DNA from 4 places in the Embleya sp. AB8 genome. Region 3 is predicted to be linked to each of the others. Evidence: riboswitches for the same ligand, from Rfam matches in the RefSeq annotation. Region 3 holds a riboswitch; each other region holds the start of a gene.

Region 1 (4,204 bases), on a different contig from region 3:
CAACCCGGGCACCGCGTCGGGCTCCGACGGGCCGAGCGAACGGGACACCGCGGCGCTGGGGCAGGACCCGGAGCTGCTGTCCTACCTCAACGAGCGGCTGCGCAGCGGCGCGACGGTGATGTTCGCCGCGTACAGCCCGGCGGGACCGCTGTGCGTCGGGAGTTACCAACAGCTGTACGACACCACCGAGATCGTCGGCGTGGCCACCCTCCCGGCGGCCCGGCGCGGCGGCCTCGCGGCGGCGGTGACGTGGGAATTGGCCCGGCACGCGCTGGCGAGCGGGAGCGAGACGGTGTTCCTGTCCGCGGGGGACGAGCACGTGGCGCGCGTGTACGACCGGCTCGGCTTCCGGTCGGTGGGGACGGCGCTGATCGCCGAGGCACCGTGAGCGGCGGGGCGGGGCCGGCGAAGCCGATCGTGCTGCCGATTCCGGCGGGGCGCAATCCGACGGCGGCGGAGTTGGCGGCGGCGCACGGGGTGAGCATCCCGGACGTGCTCGCGCCGAATCTGCGGGTGTTGTTCTGCGGGATCAATCCGGGGCTGTGGTCCGGCGCGACCGGGCGACACTTCGCGCGGCCGGGCAATCGGTTCTGGCCCGCGCTGTACGCCGCCGGCTTCACGCCGCGCCTGTTCCGACCCGACGAACAGGACGAGTTGACCGCCCTCGGGCTCGGCATCACCAACGTGGTGGCCCGGACCACGGCCCGGGCGGACGAGTTGACCAGGGACGAATACCGGGCGGGCGGCGCGGCGCTCACCGCGCGGGTGCGCGAGTACCGCCCGGCCTGGCTGGCGGTGCTCGGCATCGGCGCGTACCGAACCGGCTTCGGCCGCCCCAAGGCCGTGGTCGGCCGCCAACCGGAAACCATCGACGACACCCGAATCTGGGTCCTCCCCAACCCGAGCGGCCTCAACGCCCACTGGACCGCCACCACCCTCGCCGAAGCCTTCACCACCCTACGCACGACAGCCTTCGCACGACCTCGCGACGCGGGGCCGACCGAACAACCGGCCGACCCAGACGCCGGCTGACGCGGCGAGAGCAGCCGGCCACGGCGCCCCCACGCCAACCACGCGCCCCGACCCGCCGCGCATCCGGCCCACGGCACAACACCCACCGCGCCGCCATCTCTTCCCCGGCCCCGCCGTCGGGCCGCTGTGCTGCCCCGCAGGCCGCCCGACCCCGCGTCGCTGCCCGCCCCTACCCACCGCCCCCGCCCCCGTCCATCGACCGAGTGGCTTCACTCGGTTGGTGGTTACTTCGTGACCTCTCGGGCGGTTGGGTCGGCGTGAAGATTTTGCGCGCGCCGTTCGGGCCGTGGCCCACGGAGACGTTCGAGACTCCCGTCTACGAGGCGCTGGTCGCCGAGTGGCGCGACTCGGGGCGGGAGGTGCCCCGGGCGGTGAATCGGCCGCAGGGTGGTCCGGCCGGACCCGCCCGGCCGGCCAAAGCCGGGCCCCGGGGCGGCCGGCCGTGACCGGGCCCGGAACAACGGGCCTGGCCGAGACCGCGACACGACACAACACCTGGGGGTGCAACGACCACGCCGCCACTACATATATGCTCTCCGACGCAGCTGGTTCGCCCATCCGAAAGTTCGATGGAGGGGCGACGCAAGAGGGAATCCGGTGCGAAGCCGGAACTGCCCCCGCAGCGGTGAGCGGGAACGAACGTCGTCATGGAGCGCCGAACGCCGAGAGGCGATCGGGAAGCGACGACCACTAGGAACTCCGCGGACCACCGAGCACGCCGTGCCCGGCGGTGCCCCGGCATGCCCGCGAGTCCGAATACCTGCCGGCTGCCCGCGCCTTCGGGCGTGGGGTCACCTGTACGTACGAGCTCGCGAGGAGAGAGCACGTGACCGTTGTGGACAGCGTGGGCGCGACCCGGATGCGGATCGACGAAAGCCCCGAGGACCGACTGGCGACCCTGGTACGCACCCAGGCGCGCGATTTGCCGGAGGTCGATCCGGATCGGGTCGTCCGCCGGGTCGTCGCGGGCCTGAACGAGGGCGCGGACGACGGCGCCGCCGCGGACCTGGCGGTGCGTACCGCCGCCGAGCTGATCGCCGAGGAGCCCGCCTACTCGCGCCTCGCCGCCCGCCTGCTGGCCGGCCGGATCGCCGCCGAGGCCGCCGAAGCCGGCGTCACCTCGTTCAGCGCCGGCATCGCGCTCGGCCGCCGTGAGGGCATCATCGGCGCGCAGACCGCGGCGTTCGTCGCCGCGCACGCCGCCGAGCTGGACGCCGCCGTGGACACCGAAGGCGACCGCCGGTTCGAGTACTTCGGCCTGCGTACCGTCTACGACCGCTACCTGCTGCGGCACCCGGTCTCGCGCAGCGTGGTGGAGACCCCGCAACACTTCCTGCTGCGGGTGGCGTGCGGCCTGGCCCAGGAGCCCGGCGAGGCGATCGGCTTCTACCGGCTGATGTCCTCGCTCGCCTACCTGCCCAGCTCGCCGACGTTGTTCAACTCCGGCACGGTGCACACCCAGATGTCCTCGTGCTACCTGCTGGATTCGCCCAAGGACGAGCTGGAGTCGATCTACGACATGTACGGGCGGATCGCCCGACTGTCCAAGTTCGCCGGCGGCATCGGCGTGGCCTGGTCCCGGGTGCGCTCGCGCGGCTCGCTGATCCGCGGCACCAACGGGCACTCCAACGGCATCGTGCCGTGGCTCAAGACGCTCGACTCGTCCGTGGCCGCGGTCAACCAGGGCGGCCGGCGCAAGGGCGCGGCCTGCGTCTACCTGGAGACCTGGCACCCCGACATCCTGGAATTCCTCGAACTGCGCGAGAACACCGGCGAGGACGCCCGCCGGGCGCACAACCTCAACCTGGCCAACTGGGTGCCGGACCTGTTCATGCGCCGGGTCGAGGAGGACGGCGTCTGGTCGCTGTTCGACCCGAACGAGCTGCCCGAACTGCCCGACCTGTGGGGCGCCGAGTTCGACAGGGTCTACGAAGCCGCCGAGCGGGACGGCCGGTTCGTCCGGCAACTGCCCGCGCGCGACCTCTACGCCCGGATGATGCGCACCCTCGCGCAGACCGGCAACGGCTGGATGACCTTCAAGGACGCCGCCAACCGCACCTGCAACCAGGCCGCCGAACCGGGCAACGTGGTGCACCTGTCCAACCTGTGCACCGAGATCCTGGAGGTCACCAGCGACGGCGAGACCGCCGTGTGCAACCTCGGCTCGGTCAACCTCGGCGCGCATGTAATCGCCGGCGAGGGGATGGACTGGGACAAGCTGCGCGCGACGGTGCGCACCGCCGTGGTCTTCCTGGACCGGGTGATCGACATCAACTACTACCCGACCGACCAAGCCGCCGCGTCCAACCCGCGCTGGCGCCCGGTGGGCCTGGGGCTGATGGGCCTGCAGGACGTGTTCTTCACGCTCGGCCTGCCGTTCGACTCCGCCGAGGCGCGCGAGTTGTCCACGCTGATCTCCGAGGAGATCTACCTCACCGCGCTCGAGACCTCCTCCGCGCTGGCCGAGGCGCACGGCCCGCACCCGGCCTACGCCGAGACGCACGCCGCGCGCGGGCGGCTCCAGCCCGACCTGTGGGAGGGCGTGTACCCGACGCAGACCAAGCGCTGGGACGCGCTGCGCTCGCGCGTCGCCGAGCACGGGCTGCGCAACTCGCTGCTCGTCGCGATCGCGCCGACCGCCACGATCGCCTCGATCGCGGGCGCGTACGAGTGCATCGAGCCGCAGGTGTCCAACCTGTTCAAGCGCGAGACGCTGTCGGGCGAGTTCCTGCAGATCAACGCCTACCTGGTGCGCGAGCTCAAGGCTCGCGGCCTGTGGACCCCCGAGGTTCGCGACCGGATCAAGCGGGCCGAGGGCTCGGTCCAGGGCATCGCCGAACTCCCGGAGGACGTACGGGAGTTGTACCGCACGGCGTGGGAGCTGCCGCAGCGCGCGCTGATCGACCTGGCCGCCCAGCGGTCCCCGTACATCGACCAGTCGCAGTCGCTGAACCTGTTCATGGCCGACCCGACCATCGGCAAGTTGTCCTCGATGTACCGCTACGCGTGGTCGACCGGCCTGAAGACCACGTACTACCTGCGCTCGCGCCCCGCGACGCGCATCCAGCAGGCGACGGTGCCGGCGCAGGCGTCGGCCGCGCCGGTGGAGGAGATCTCGGACCTCGAGGTCATCGCCTGCTCGCTGGAGAACCCCGAAGCCTGTGAGGCGTGC
Region 2 (4,204 bases), on a different contig from region 3:
GTCGGGCCGGTCCACCGAGATCGGGGTGGGGTCCGGCCGGTCGGCCGGCTGTGCCAGCCACTGCCTGATCGGGTCCGTCGGCGGTATCGGGTCCGGGTCGAAGAAGGCATCCATGGCGTCCGGCCGGGTGGCGCTCACCCGGTGGGCGGTCACCGTGACATGGGCGCCGGTGGAGAGGCCGACGATCAGGTGTACGGGGACACCCTCTTCGTAGTACCGGGCTCCGAATTCGGAGACGGCCCAAGGCCTGCCCGCCGCGGAGACGATCCGGAAGGCACCGTAGCGGGAGCCGACTTCCGCCCGGTCGTGCAGGTGCAGCAGCAGGTCGACGAGGGCCGCCCGGTGCTGTGGCAGGTCGGCGCGGGAGCATTCGATCAAGGTGTCCTCCGGGCTGGTGGGCGTGGACACCAGTGTGGGCGGCCGACGATGATCGGGTCCAACACGCTTCGCTCATCGGAGATGAGGCTTCCTCATGGCCGTCAACCTCGCGCAACTCCGGGCCTTGGTCGCGGTCCTGGACACCGGCGGATTCGGCACGGCCGCGACGACGCTGGGGATCAGTCAGTCCGCGGTCTCGCACGCCGTGGCCGCCCTGGAACGGGCGCTGGGCGCACCCGTCGTGGATCGCGGCGCTCCGGGCGCGCGGCCGACGCCGCTGGGCGAACTGGTCCTGCCGCACGCGCGACGCGCCGTTGCGGCGGCCGACGCCGTGGTCACCCTCGCCGCCCGTGAGCGGGCCGGCGCGGTGGGCACCGTCCTGCTGGCCGCAACCCCCACGGCCTGCCGGGGACTTGTCCCGGGACTGATCCGCCGGTGGGGTCGGGCGCACTCCGGGATCCGGGTGCGCGTCTTCGAAGGCGAGGACGCCGAGGTGGCCGGCTGGTTGGCGGACGGCACCGCCGACCTCGCCGTACTGGTCGACGCCGACCCGGTACCCGAGGGCGCGGTGCCACTGCTGCGCGACGAATTCCGCGCGGCGCTGCCGGCCGACCACCCGCTGGCCCAGGAGGATTCGATCACCCTGTCCGACCTGGACGACGATCGTTTCCTGCTCTCCGACGGCGGTTGTGAGCCCTACCTGCGTGAACTGCACCGGCTCGGCGGCACCCCGTACGTTCCGCCGCCACGCATACGTGGGTTCGCCACCCTGCTGGCCATGGTCGGCGACGGCCTCGGCGTGTCCGTCGTCCCGGACCTGGCCCGGCACATGCTGCCGCCCGGCGTCGTCCTGGTGCCCCTGAAGCCATCGGTCCACCGCCGCCTGACCCTGTCGGGCCCGCCGTCCCGCCCGTGGCCCCCGACGGTCCGAGCCCTACTCGACAGCACCACCCCGGCCGGCCGGTGAAGCCGGGTCGACGTATCCGAAGGTGTTGATCCCGCCGATGAGGCACTACGAGCGGTTTGGTAGCTTGGCGCCGCCGTGGTGTACGGGAAGCCGGTCCAAGCCGGCGCGGCCCTCGCCACTGTAGCCGCGGAGTCCCGCGGCCCTCGCTGACGGCTCCCGGAGCGGTCAGGGCCACTGGGTGGATCGGAAACGAGCCAACCGGGAAGGCCGGCCGCGGAGCGTCGATGCGGAAGCCAGGAGACCGGCCACGGCGCGACATGTTCCACGAGGGTTGGAGAACACGTGACTCGCGCTCCCCTGCGCCCGTTTCGATCCGAACGTTCCATACGTCCCGCGCGCGCCCCGCGCTCGACGCGCGCCGGCCTCGCCGCCGCGGCGCTCCTGCTCGTCGGTGCGCTCGGTGCGTGTACGGGTGCGCCTGCGGCCGACCAGCCCGCCGCGGCGGCCGGGAGCAGTCACCCGGCGCCGGTGAGCGTGAGCAGGTGTGGTGTCACCACGACCGTCGCGGCACCGCCGAGCCGGCTGGTCACCCTCAACCAGGGCGCCACCGAAGTGGCCCTGGCTCTCGACCTGCAGACCCGAATGGCCGGAACGGCGTACCTCGACGACGCGGTCCCGGCGAAATGGAAGGCGGCCTACGACACCGTCCCGGTGCTTTCCGAGAAGTACCCGACCAAGGAGAAACTCCTCGCGGCGCGCCCGGACTTCCTCTACGCCTCCTACTCCAGCGCGTTCACCGACAAGGTGGCGGGCACGCGGGACGAGCTGGGTTCCCAGGGCATCACCACCTACCTGTCGCCGCTGGCTTGCGCCGACAACAAGCAGGTGGCGCCGGTGTCCTTCCAGGCGGTGTGGGACGAACTGGGCGACGTCGCCGAGGTGTTCGGTGTCGCACCGCGCGCTGCCGCCATCCGGGACGCGCAGCAGCAGCAACTTGCCGAACTCGCGGCCAAGTCGGCGGGCAAGGGCCTGAACGTGTTCTGGTACGACTCGGGCACGAAGACCCCGTACGTCGGCGCCGGCCACGGCGGACCCCAGCTCGTGCTCGACGCCGTCGGTGCCCACAACGTCTTCGGCACGCTGCCCGGTGACTGGCAGAACGCGAGTTGGGAGCAGGTGGTCGCGGCGGACCCGGACGTCATCGTGCTCGCGGACGCCGGTTGGGACACCGCGCAGTCCAAGATCGATTACCTCGAACACGACCCGGTGCTGAGCAAGCTCAGCGCCGTCCGGCACCGTGCGTTCGTGGTCGTGCCGTTCTCCGAATCGACCCCCGGCGTGCTGCTCGCCGACGGTGCCGTCCGGGTTTCGGCCGGCCTGAGCAGCCTGGCCCCACGTTCATGACCGTGCCGGATCGTCCCGCCGCACGGCTCGCAAGCGCGAGTCGTGCGGCGGTGGCCCTGGCCGTTGCCGCGCTCCTGCTGTTGCTCACCGTGCTGCTCGGCCTCGCCGTGGGATCGGTCCACGAGCCGCCGCAGGTCGTGGCCGAAGTGGTGCTGCGCCGGCTCGGTCTCGGTGGCTCCGACGTCACACCGCTGGACGACCGGATCATCTGGCAGCTGCGGCTGCCGCGAGTCCTGGGGGCCGCCGCGACCGGCGCGGGACTCGCGGTGTGCGGCGCGGTGTTGCAGACCCTGACCGGGAACGACCTGGCCGATCCCTACCTGCTCGGGATCTCCAACGGCGCCGCCGTCGGCGCGGTCACCGTGATCGTCCTCGGTGTCGGAGTCTCCGGCACCGCGGTGATCGGCGCGCTCCCGGCTGCCGCCTTCGTCGGCGCACTGCTGGCCGTCCTCGTCGTGCTGGCCCTCGCCGGGGCGCACAGCCGGACCCTGCCGGCCTCGCGGACCGTGCTGGCCGGCATCGCGGTGGGGCAGTTGTGCGGAGCGTACACCTCGTTCGTCGTGCTCGTCCTCGGCGACCGCAACGCCGCCCGCGGCGTCATGGAGTGGACGCTGGGTTCGGTGGCCGGGGTGCGGTGGAACACGGCCGTCTTCCTGGCCGCGGTGGCCGTCGTCGGCACGGTGGTCATGGTCGCGGCCGCCCGGGACCTGGACGCGTTCGCGTTCGGCGAGACCGCGGCCCGTTCCGTCGGCGTCCACGTCGAACGTACCCGCTGGGCCCTGATCGCCGCCGCCGCGTTGGTGACCGCATGCCTGGTCGCCAACACCGGCGTCATCGGCTTCGTGGGTCTGGTCGTGCCGCACGTCGTCCGCCTGGTGTGCGGCCCGCGCCATGCCCTCCTGCTGCCCATGTCCGCACTTGTGGGTGCGTCCCTGCTGGTGGGCAGCGACATCGTGGCGCGCTCGGTGCTCCCGGACCAGGAGATTCCCGTCGGCATCGTCACCGCCGGACTCGGCGCGCCGTTCTTCGCATGGCTGTTGTGGCGCCAGGCAGCCGGCAGGCGGGCGACGGGGAGTCGGCCGTGATCGTGGTGAACCCGATGGGGCTCGATGCCGAAAACGTCGGCGTGCGCGTCGACGGCGCCACCTTGCTGACGGACGTGACGCTCGGCTTCGCCCCCGGCAGGACGACGGGCCTGCTCGGGCCCAACGGTGCCGGCAAGACGACGCTGCTGCGGGCCCTGGCCGGACTGCGCCGGCCGCAGACGGGCCGTGTCCTGCTCGACGGCGGCGACCTGTACGCCCTCCCGGCCCGCCGACGTGCGCGACAGGTGGCCTTCATGGAACAACAGGCCGACACCGCGCTGCCACTGACGGCCCGCCAGGTCATCGACCTGGGGCGCACGCCACACCGCGGCCGATGGCCCGTGCTGCCGGGCCCCGCGACCGCCCACGAGCATTCCGTGCTCGCCGAGGCCGCCGCCGCCACCGATGTCGGCGCGCTGCTCGACAGGAC
Region 3 (4,204 bases):
TGCCGGCGCCGGCGGTGTCCGTCGCGGACGCGGTGATCGACGCACTCGCGGTCTGGGTGAGCGCGGTGGAAGGTGTCGTGGACGGCGGCGTGGACGCGCTGTGGCCGGGCGATCCGGTGGGCTTGGGGGTGCCGGAGTCGGTCGGCTCGGGCGAGGTCGAGGTGGTGTGCGTCGGCTCGGTCGGGGCCTTGCCCAGGTCACCCAGCGAGACATCGGCCAGCGCAAGCAGCGCCTGCGGGGTGGCGCGGCGCCACTGGTCGCGTTGGAAGTCCGGGATGCCGTCGGTCCTGGCCGAGGCGAGGGCTTCGTCGTTGTAGGCGATGGTGCCGATCTCCTTGTCGGCGGCGCCCGCGTTGTCCTTGGTGATCTGGTGCTTGGCCACCCACACGGCGGCCCGCTCCGACTCGGCCCGGTAGCCGGCGGCGTGCAGGGCCTGACCGGCCAGGCCGGTGCTGTTGGTGTTCGATGCCGCCGTGGGGCCCGAGCCGCCGAACGAACCGTCGGCGCGTTGCTTGGACTTGAGCCAGTCCGCGCCCTTCTTGGCGGCGGTCGCGGCGCCGGCCGAGTGGCTCTCGGCCGCCGCGGACAGCAGCGCCTGCACGGCCATCGCGGTGGAGTCCGGGTCGAGCACGGTGGTGGGAGTGTCCTGGCAGGTCGCGCCGCTGCTGCCCAACTGGCCCGGGAACAGCCGGAATCCGCCGCTTGGGCACTGCTGCTTGAGCAGGAAGTCCACGGCGGATTGCGGCACTCCGCCGCTGCGGGCCAGGCCGAGGACGGCGAGCGACTGGCCGAAGGCGTTGCTGGAGTCGGGGCTGCCGGTGAGCTTGTCCCGGATCCGGCCCACGTCGTCGCCGGCGTCGGCTCCCGCGATCAGGTCGAGCGTCTCGGCGCGCAGGTCGAAGCCGCCGAACCCGGTCGGATCGCGGTCGGCGACCACGGCGGCGAAGAGTACCTTCGCGGTGGCGCCGGCGATCCGCGAGCCGGGCATGCCCCATTCCTCGGCGCTGTTGTACGTGCGTACGTTCGCGGCCACCGCGTCGGCCGCGGCGCGGAGCGCGGCCGGTTGGGAGCGGGTGGCCGCCAACGCCATCATCGTGTCGATGGTCAGGCCCCAGTCGGAGCGGGAGAACCCGGGGATGGCACCGCCGACCAGTTCCCCGGCCTGCCACTTCGCCGCCGCCGAGGCCTCGGCGGCATGGGGATTCGCGGCGTCGGCCGACGCGGAGAAGACGGGGGAGGCGGCGACGAGCACCGCGCCGCAGACCGCGACGGCGCCGGTGGTTCGCACGGTGAGCCAGGACATCGGTGGAACCCTTCCGAGACCAACGCGTCCCGGGAGCCGGCCGACGCGGGGCGTCGGACGGGCGTCCGGGCCTCAGCGTGTAGTCCACGACAGCTGGAGCCTTCAATTCGTACGCACCCAGGTATTCCGACTCGCGGCGGCCTGTCGGCCACCGCCTACGGTTGCGGGTCAGCGCCGGATTTCGACCGGCTTCCCCTGAGTTTCGAACTATGCAGTTGAGGGTGTCGACACAGGTCGGCGTGCGGAGCATACGAAACGTTCCGACGCTCGGACAACAGCACGAGTATGCGCTCCACGGTGCCGTTCGTCACCACCGGGGTGCGGGCCGGCGCGAAGCGGCGAACCGGTTGGCCGGAAAGGGAGTTCTTCCCGCGCCGGGCGGTCCGTAGAGTGCGGGACGTCCTCGCGCCGGGGATTGTGGAACACTCGCGACGCCCCTCGCGGACGCCACGACTCGTTCCGATCGCCGGTGCGGCGGCCCGCAACATCTCCGACGACAGGGGAAGTCCGGTGTGAATCCGGCGCTGACCCGCAGCGGTGGTCCGTCCCTCCCGACGGCGAGCCCGAATGCCTGTCGCCGGGGCGTTTTCCTCTCCATTCCCCGTCGTGGTCCGCGGGGCGGAGCCCTCGCGTCGCCGCGCCGGGAACGTGTGCCGCCCTCGGGCCGGCCCGCCTCGGCCGGCGGATCCGCCGGGCCTGCCGCGCCGTGGGCCCGGAAAGGCACCGTCATCATGACGCTCACCACTCGACCCGGACGCCGGATAGCCACGCTGCTCGGCGGACTGGCCCTGGCCGGCGCGACCGCCCTGATCCCGGCGACCGCCGTGGCCGCCCCCACCACGACCGGCCCGACACCTGCCGCGGACGCGTCCGTACTCGCCGGCAACCGCACCCAGGCCGCGGCCGGTTGGCTGGCCCGCCAACTCGTCGACGGCGAGCGCTTCGAGACCACCTTCAACGGGGTGACCTACCCCGATCAGGGCCTGACCATCGACGCGATCCTCGCCTTCGCCGCCGCGGGAGTCGCCGACCACAACGGGGCCAAGGCCACCACGTGGCTCGCCCGGCCGGAGATCCTGTCCGGCTACATCGGCGACGGCGCCACCAACGCCTACGCCGGCGCCACCGCCAAAACCCTCCTGGCCGCCGAGGTCCGCGGGGTGAGCCCCACCACGTTCGGCGGCGTGGACCTCCCGGCCCGGCTGCGCTCCCTGCAACAACCCTCCGGCCGGTTCACCGACACCTCCCCATGGGGCGACTACAGCAACGCCTTCAGCCAGTCCCTCGCACTCCTGGCGCTGAACCGCACCCCCGGCGGAGTGCCCACCGCCGCAGTCGACTTCCTGGCCGGCGCACACTGCGCCGACGGCGGATTCCCGCTGAACTACGGCCTGCCCACCTGCACCAGCGACGCGGACTCCACCGCGATGAGCGTGCAGGCGCTGGCCGCCACCGGCCGATCCCAGGAGGCCGCGGCCGGCCTGAACTGGCTTGCCGCGCACCAGCTTTCGGACGGCGGCTTCGGTACCGTCGGTGCCACGACCGGCAACGCCAACAGCACCGGACTGGCCGGCCAGGCCCTGCTGTCCTCGTGGCGGGTACTCCCCGGCCTGACCGCACGGCACTTCCTGACCGAACGCCAGGTCGGCTGCTCGGCCACACCCGCCACCCGAGGCGCGATCGCCTACGACGCGACCGGCTTCAACCCGTCCACCGCCACCCGCGCCACCGCCCAGGCGGTCCTGGGCCTGGCCGGCACCGGCTTCGCCGACCTGACCGCCGCCGGCGCCCGCCCCGACGCCCCGACGCTGCACTGCCCCGGAACGGCCGCCTGACGCAGCGGAACAGGCCCGCACCACCGGGCGATGACGGCGCCCCGACGCGTTGTCGGGGCCGTCGCTGCGGGCCCCCGTGTGGCCGGATGTCAGTCCGCCCGGTGGTGGATCGGCCCGCCGTTCGGGTCGACGTGCGCGTGGCGGACGAGTTGCCGGGGCGGGGCCTTGCGGGCCCCGCCCCGGCAGGGTTCGTCAGGGCGTGCTGTTCGAGAGGGTGCTGCGGACCTCGCGCGCCGCGGTCACCAGGTTCGTCAGCGAGGCACGGACCTCGGGCCAACCCCGGGTCTTGAGGCCGCAGTCGGGGTTGACCCACAGGCGCTCGGCGGGGATCGCGGTCAGGCCCTCGCGCAGCAGGCGGGCCACCTCGTCGGTGTCGGGGATGCGTGGGGAGTGGATGTCGTAGACGCCGGGACCGGCCTCGCGCGGGTAGCCGTGGGCGGCGAGTTCGTGGGCGACCTGCATGTGGGAACGGGCCGCCTCCAGGCTGATCACGTCGGCGTCGAGGTCGTCGATGGCCTGCACGATGTCGCCGAACTCCGCGTAGCACATGTGGGTATGGATCTGCGTCTCGGCGCGTACGCCCGAGGTGGTCAGGCGGAACGCCTCGGTGGCCCAGGCCAGATACGCGGCATGGTCCGCAGTGCGCAGCGGCAGTGTCTCGCGCAGCGCGGGCTCGTCCACCTGGATGACCGAAGTCCCTGCGGCTTCGAGATCGTCGACCTCGTCGCGCAGTGCGAGCGCGACCTGTCGGGCGGTGGTGCCGAGTGGTTGGTCGTCGCGGACGAAGGACCACGCGAGCATGGTCACCGGGCCGGTCAGCATGCCCTTGACCGGTCGATCGGACAACGACTGGGCGAACGAGGTCCAGCGCACGGTCATCGGCCCGGGGCGGGAGATGTCGCCGGCCAGGATCGGCGGGCGTACGTACCGCGTTCCGTACGACTGGACCCAGCCGTGTCGGGTGGCCGCGTAGCCGGTGAGCTGTTCGGCGAAGTACTGGACCATGTCGTTGCGTTCGGCCTCGCCGTGCACCAGGACGTCGATGCCCGCCTGCTCCTGGAAGGAG
Region 4 (4,204 bases), on a different contig from region 3:
CGCGTTCGCGATCCACTCGCAGATCCACGCGGCCCGGCCCGACGTGGTCGCGGCGGCGCACAGCCACTCCACGCACGGGCGCGCGATATCCGCGCTCGGCATCCGGCTCGAACCGATAACCCAGGACGTGTGTCCCTTCTACGAGGACCACGAACTCTTCGACGACTACGCCGGCGTCGTCCTGGACGCCGAGGAGGGCCGGCGGATCGCCGAGACCCTCGGCCCGCGCAAGGCACTGATCCTGCGCAACCACGGTCTGCTCACCGTCGGACAATCGGTCGACGCGGCGGCCTGGTGGTTCATCACGATGGAGCGCTCGTGCCAGGTGCAGTTGCTCGCCCAGGCGGCCGGCGAACTCAGGCCGATCTCGGCGGAGAACGCACGGCTGACCCGGGAGCAACTCGGCAACGACACGGTGGCGTGGATCAACTACCAGCCGCTCTACGACGTGATCAGCCGGTCCGAGCCGGAATTGTTCGGGGCGGACGGGCCGATGACGATCTGAGCGGTCTGAGCCGTCCGAACGGTCCGAGCGGTCAGAACGATCCGGATGGTCCGGATCATCGGGATGATCGAGATGGTCGGGATGGTCGGATCCGCGCGGCCCTGACCGCGTCGGTCGCCGGCAGCTCGTTCTCGGTCGGTCACCCGGGATCGATTTCGCTCGAACCCGATGGTTGCCGATCGCCGGCCCGGCCCCCGCGTCCGTTCTTGTCCGCCGACCGGGGGCAATCTCGGCGATATCCGACCCGTCGGGAGTCAACCCGCCCGGTTGCGGAAAGTACAAGGGCATGTACGAACGGAGCCTTCCGCAGCGATACGCGCGCACGGCACGTCCCATCGGCACCGGTGCCCGGGTCTGGCTGCCCGCGGTCGAGCGCCCGGTCGCCACGTCCGTGCTCGGCCGGCGGCTCGGCCAGTTCGTACTCGACGTCCTCGCGTCGGCGCTGCTGCCCGGGACGGCGATGTTCCTGTTCGTCCTGCTGCCCACACACCCCGACGGTTCGATCCGCAGCGGCCCGCTGACCGCGGCGATCACCGCGGGGGTCGTCGCGGTCGCGCTGGGGATCCTGTTCTGGTACTGGGTGTTGCGCCCCGCCGAGCACGACGGGCGGACGTGGGGCATGCAGGCGTTCGGGATCCGGGTGGTCGACGTCTCCGGCGGCCGGGCCGGGCGGCGGCAACTGGGCATCCGCTGGCTGCTGCTGCCGGTCGACACGTTCGCGCTCGGCGCGGTCGGGCTGGTCGCGGTGCTCACCGACGAGCGGCGCCGGCGGATCGGCGACCGGGTCGCCCGCACCCTTGTGGTCCGCGGGCGCGGTCCCGGGCTGGACTGATGGGCCGAATGCGGCTATTGCTCGACCGCTCCGCACCGATTGTGGGCTTGCGCACGGTTTGCAATTGCCACCTTGTCGCCATGTCCATCCGACCACTAGGGTCGGCTCGCCGTGGTGTTCGGGAAGCCGGTTCGATGCCGGCGCGGCCCTCGCCACTGTGATCGGGAAGTTCTCCTCCATCCCCTCGGGAACGTTGATTCGTCGCCTCGGGGAAGCCACTGGGACCGCTCGCGCGGCCCCGGGAAGGCGGAGACGTGAACGTACGACCCGTCAGCCAGGAGACCGGCCACGGCGATCGTCCGTCCACGAGGTGTTGGAGAGGGACCCTTCCTCATGCATATCGCCGAGGGCTATCTGCCCTGGGAACACGCCGCCGCCTGGGGCGTCGCGGCTGCCCCGTTCGTCGTCCACGGTGCCCGCGCGCTCACTCGCGAGGTACGCAATCGACCCGAGAACACCCTGCTGCTCGGCGCCTCCGGCGCCTTCTCGTTCGTACTGTCCGCACTGAAGATCCCGTCCGTCACCGGGAGTTGCTCGCATCCCACCGGCACCGGACTGGGCGCGATCCTGTTCCGGCCGCCGATCATGGCCGTACTCGGCACGATCACCCTGCTGTTCCAGGCCCTGTTGCTGGCCCACGGCGGGCTGACCACGCTGGGCGCGAACGTGTTCTCCATGGCGATCGTCGGGCCGTGGGCGGGCTATGGCGCATATCGGCTCACCCGCTCGCTGCTCGATCGACGCGGCGGGACCATGCCGCTGGATGTCGCGGTGTTCATGGGGGCGTTCGTCGCGGACCTGAGCACGTACTGCGTCACCAGCGTGCAACTCGCCCTCGCCTTCCCCGACCCGGACAGCGGATTCCCGGGCGCGCTGGCCAAGTTCGGCGGCATCTTCTCGCTCACCCAGATCCCGCTGGCGATCAGCGAGGGGCTGCTGACCGTACTGGTGGTGCGGTTGTTGCGGCAGTCCAGCCGGGGGGACCTGATCCGGCTCGGGGTGCTGCGGAACACACCGGTCGCGCCGAGCGCGCCGAGCGCGCCGGTCGCGCAGGACGCCTCGGTCGCGCAGGACGCGTCGGTCGCTCGTGAGGGGGAGAAGACCGCATGAAGCGCTCGACGAAGATCAATCTGCTGATCGTGCTGGCCGTGGTGCTGCTCGCGGCGCTGCCCGTGGTGTTCGGGATGGGTGATCACAAGGACAAGCCGTTCGCGGGCGCCGACACCCAGGCGGAGACCGCGATCACCGAGAACGATCCGGGCTACCAGCCGTGGTTCAGCCCGCTGTACGAACCGCCGTCCGGGGAGATCGAGTCCGGCCTGTTCGCGTTGCAGGCCGCGCTCGGCGCGGGGGTGGTCGGGTACATGTTCGGCGTCAAGCGCACCCGTCGGCGACTCGCGCCCGAGGCGAGCGACACTGCGGACGAGGCGGAGAGTGGTCCGGCGGATGTGAGCCCGGCCCCGCGCCCGGCTCCGGCCTCGGCGACGGAGAGCCCGGTATCGGCTTCGGGGCACTGAGCCGGTGTTGCCGATCGACGCGGCGGCGCACGCGAGTTCGTGGCGGCGCCGCCATCCGGCCGAGAAGGCCGTGCTCTCCTTCGGGCTGCTCGGCTGCGCGGTGGCGTTGCCGCCGTGGCCGGGCGCGGTGCTGGTCGCCGCGACCGTGCTGATCGTCGCGTTCGGCTTCGCCAAGGTGCCGGTACGGCGGTTGTGGCGGGCGGCCCGCGCGCCGCTCGGGTTCGCCGCGACCGGGGCGCTCACCCTGCTGGTCTCGATCCGCGCGGACGGGGTCGGCTGGGCCGAGCACGGGCCGCGCCACGCGGGCGAGTTGCTGGCCCGCTCGGGGGCGGCCGGGTTGGCGATGTTGTTGTTCGCGTTCACCACGCCGCTGTCGGACGTATTGCCCAGGCTGACCCGGGTGGGAGTGCCGGCGGCGGTGGTGGACGTGGCGGCGGTGATGTACCGGATGTTGTTCCTGCTGTACGACACCACCATCCGGATCAACCAGGCCCAGGCCGGTCGGCTCGGGCACCGGACCCGGCGGGCCCGCTGGCGCTCGGTGGCCGGGCTCGGCTCGGCGGTGTTCGTGCACGCGTTCGCCCGGGCCCAGCGGTTGGAGGCGGGGCTGGCCGGGCGCGGCTACGACGGGCGGCTGCGGGTGCTGGTGGACGAGGTACGGATCTCGCGCGTGTTCGTCGGGTCCGCCCTGTTCGTCGTGGCGGCGGTCGTCGTCGCCACCCTTCTGCTGGGACCGGTGGTGCAGTGATTCCGTTGCGGGTACGAGAGATCGGCTACGCCTACGAGGACGGGCCGGTCGTGTTGAGCGACCTGTCCCTGGCGATTCCGGCCGGGCGCGCGTTGGCCCTGCTCGGGCCGAACGGCAGTGGGAAGACCACGCTGTTGCGGCTGTTGACGGGTGGCCTGGTGCCGGCTGCGGGGCGGGTCGAACTGCACGGTGTGCCGATTCGGCATGATCGGAAGGGACTTGCCGAGCTGCGGCGGGCCGTGCAGTTGGTCGTGCAGGATCCCGACGATCAGTTGTTCTCCGCGTCGGTGGCCCAGGACGTCTCGTTCGGGCCGCTCAACCTGGGGCTCGCGGCGGCGGAGGTTCGGTCGCGGGTGGCCGAGGCGTTGGCCGCGCTGGGCATCTCGGGGTTGGCCGAGCGGCCGGTACACCTGTTGTCCTTCGGGCAGCGCAAGCGGGTGGCGATCGCGGGGGCGATCGCGATGCGGCCCGAGGTGCTGGTGCTGGACGAGCCGACGGCGGGGTTGGATCCGGCAGGGCAGGAGGCGTTGCTGGACACGCTGGCCGCGTTGCGGGCGGCGGGCACGACCGTGGTGATGGCCACGCACGACGTGGACCTGGCG

What was found. A riboswitch is a leader RNA that binds a small molecule or an ion and turns the genes downstream of it on or off. The one in region 3 is predicted to bind cobalamin.
Region 1: linked by a shared signal. The riboswitch ahead of ABIA38_RS21770 (ribonucleoside-diphosphate reductase subunit alpha) and the one ahead of ABIA38_RS14305 (peptidase) in region 3 are both predicted to bind cobalamin.
Region 2: linked by a shared signal. The riboswitch ahead of ABIA38_RS16125 (ABC transporter substrate-binding protein) and the one ahead of ABIA38_RS14305 (peptidase) in region 3 are both predicted to bind cobalamin.
Region 4: linked by a shared signal. The riboswitch ahead of ABIA38_RS00020 (energy-coupling factor ABC transporter permease) and the one ahead of ABIA38_RS14305 (peptidase) in region 3 are both predicted to bind cobalamin.

Annotation. Positions count from the first base shown of each region.
Region 1 covers NZ_JBMHHY010000014.1:74,626-78,829, forward strand. The annotation lists gene ABIA38_RS21755 (GNAT family N-acetyltransferase) at 1-388, shown strand, start outside; gene mug (G/U mismatch-specific DNA glycosylase) at 427-1,032, shown strand; gene ABIA38_RS21765 (hypothetical protein) at 1,290-1,478, shown strand; cobalamin riboswitch at 1,562-1,814, shown strand; gene ABIA38_RS21770 (ribonucleoside-diphosphate reductase subunit alpha) at 1,892-4,204, shown strand, end outside.
Region 2 covers NZ_JBMHHY010000010.1:115,382-119,585, forward strand. The annotation lists gene ABIA38_RS16115 (hypothetical protein) at 1-378, opposite strand, end outside; gene ABIA38_RS16120 (LysR family transcriptional regulator) at 473-1,345, shown strand; cobalamin riboswitch at 1,405-1,609, shown strand; gene ABIA38_RS16125 (ABC transporter substrate-binding protein) at 1,628-2,689, shown strand; gene ABIA38_RS16130 (FecCD family ABC transporter permease) at 2,686-3,774, shown strand; gene ABIA38_RS16135 (ABC transporter ATP-binding protein) at 3,771-4,204, shown strand, end outside.
Region 3 covers NZ_JBMHHY010000008.1:326,891-331,094, forward strand. The annotation lists gene ABIA38_RS14300 (prenyltransferase/squalene oxidase repeat-containing protein) at 1-1,303, opposite strand, end outside; cobalamin riboswitch at 1,403-1,557, opposite strand; cobalamin riboswitch at 1,762-1,896, shown strand; gene ABIA38_RS14305 (peptidase) at 2,035-3,138, shown strand; gene metE (5-methyltetrahydropteroyltriglutamate--homocysteine S-methyltransferase) at 3,331-4,204, opposite strand, start outside.
Region 4 covers NZ_JBMHHY010000001.1:328-4,531, reverse strand. The annotation lists gene ABIA38_RS00030 (class II aldolase/adducin family protein) at 1-505, shown strand, start outside; gene ABIA38_RS00025 (RDD family protein) at 792-1,337, shown strand; cobalamin riboswitch at 1,433-1,642, shown strand; gene ABIA38_RS00020 (energy-coupling factor ABC transporter permease) at 1,671-2,447, shown strand; gene ABIA38_RS00015 (energy-coupling factor ABC transporter substrate-binding protein) at 2,444-2,854, shown strand; gene cbiQ (cobalt ECF transporter T component CbiQ) at 2,859-3,602, shown strand; gene ABIA38_RS00005 (energy-coupling factor ABC transporter ATP-binding protein) at 3,599-4,204, shown strand, end outside.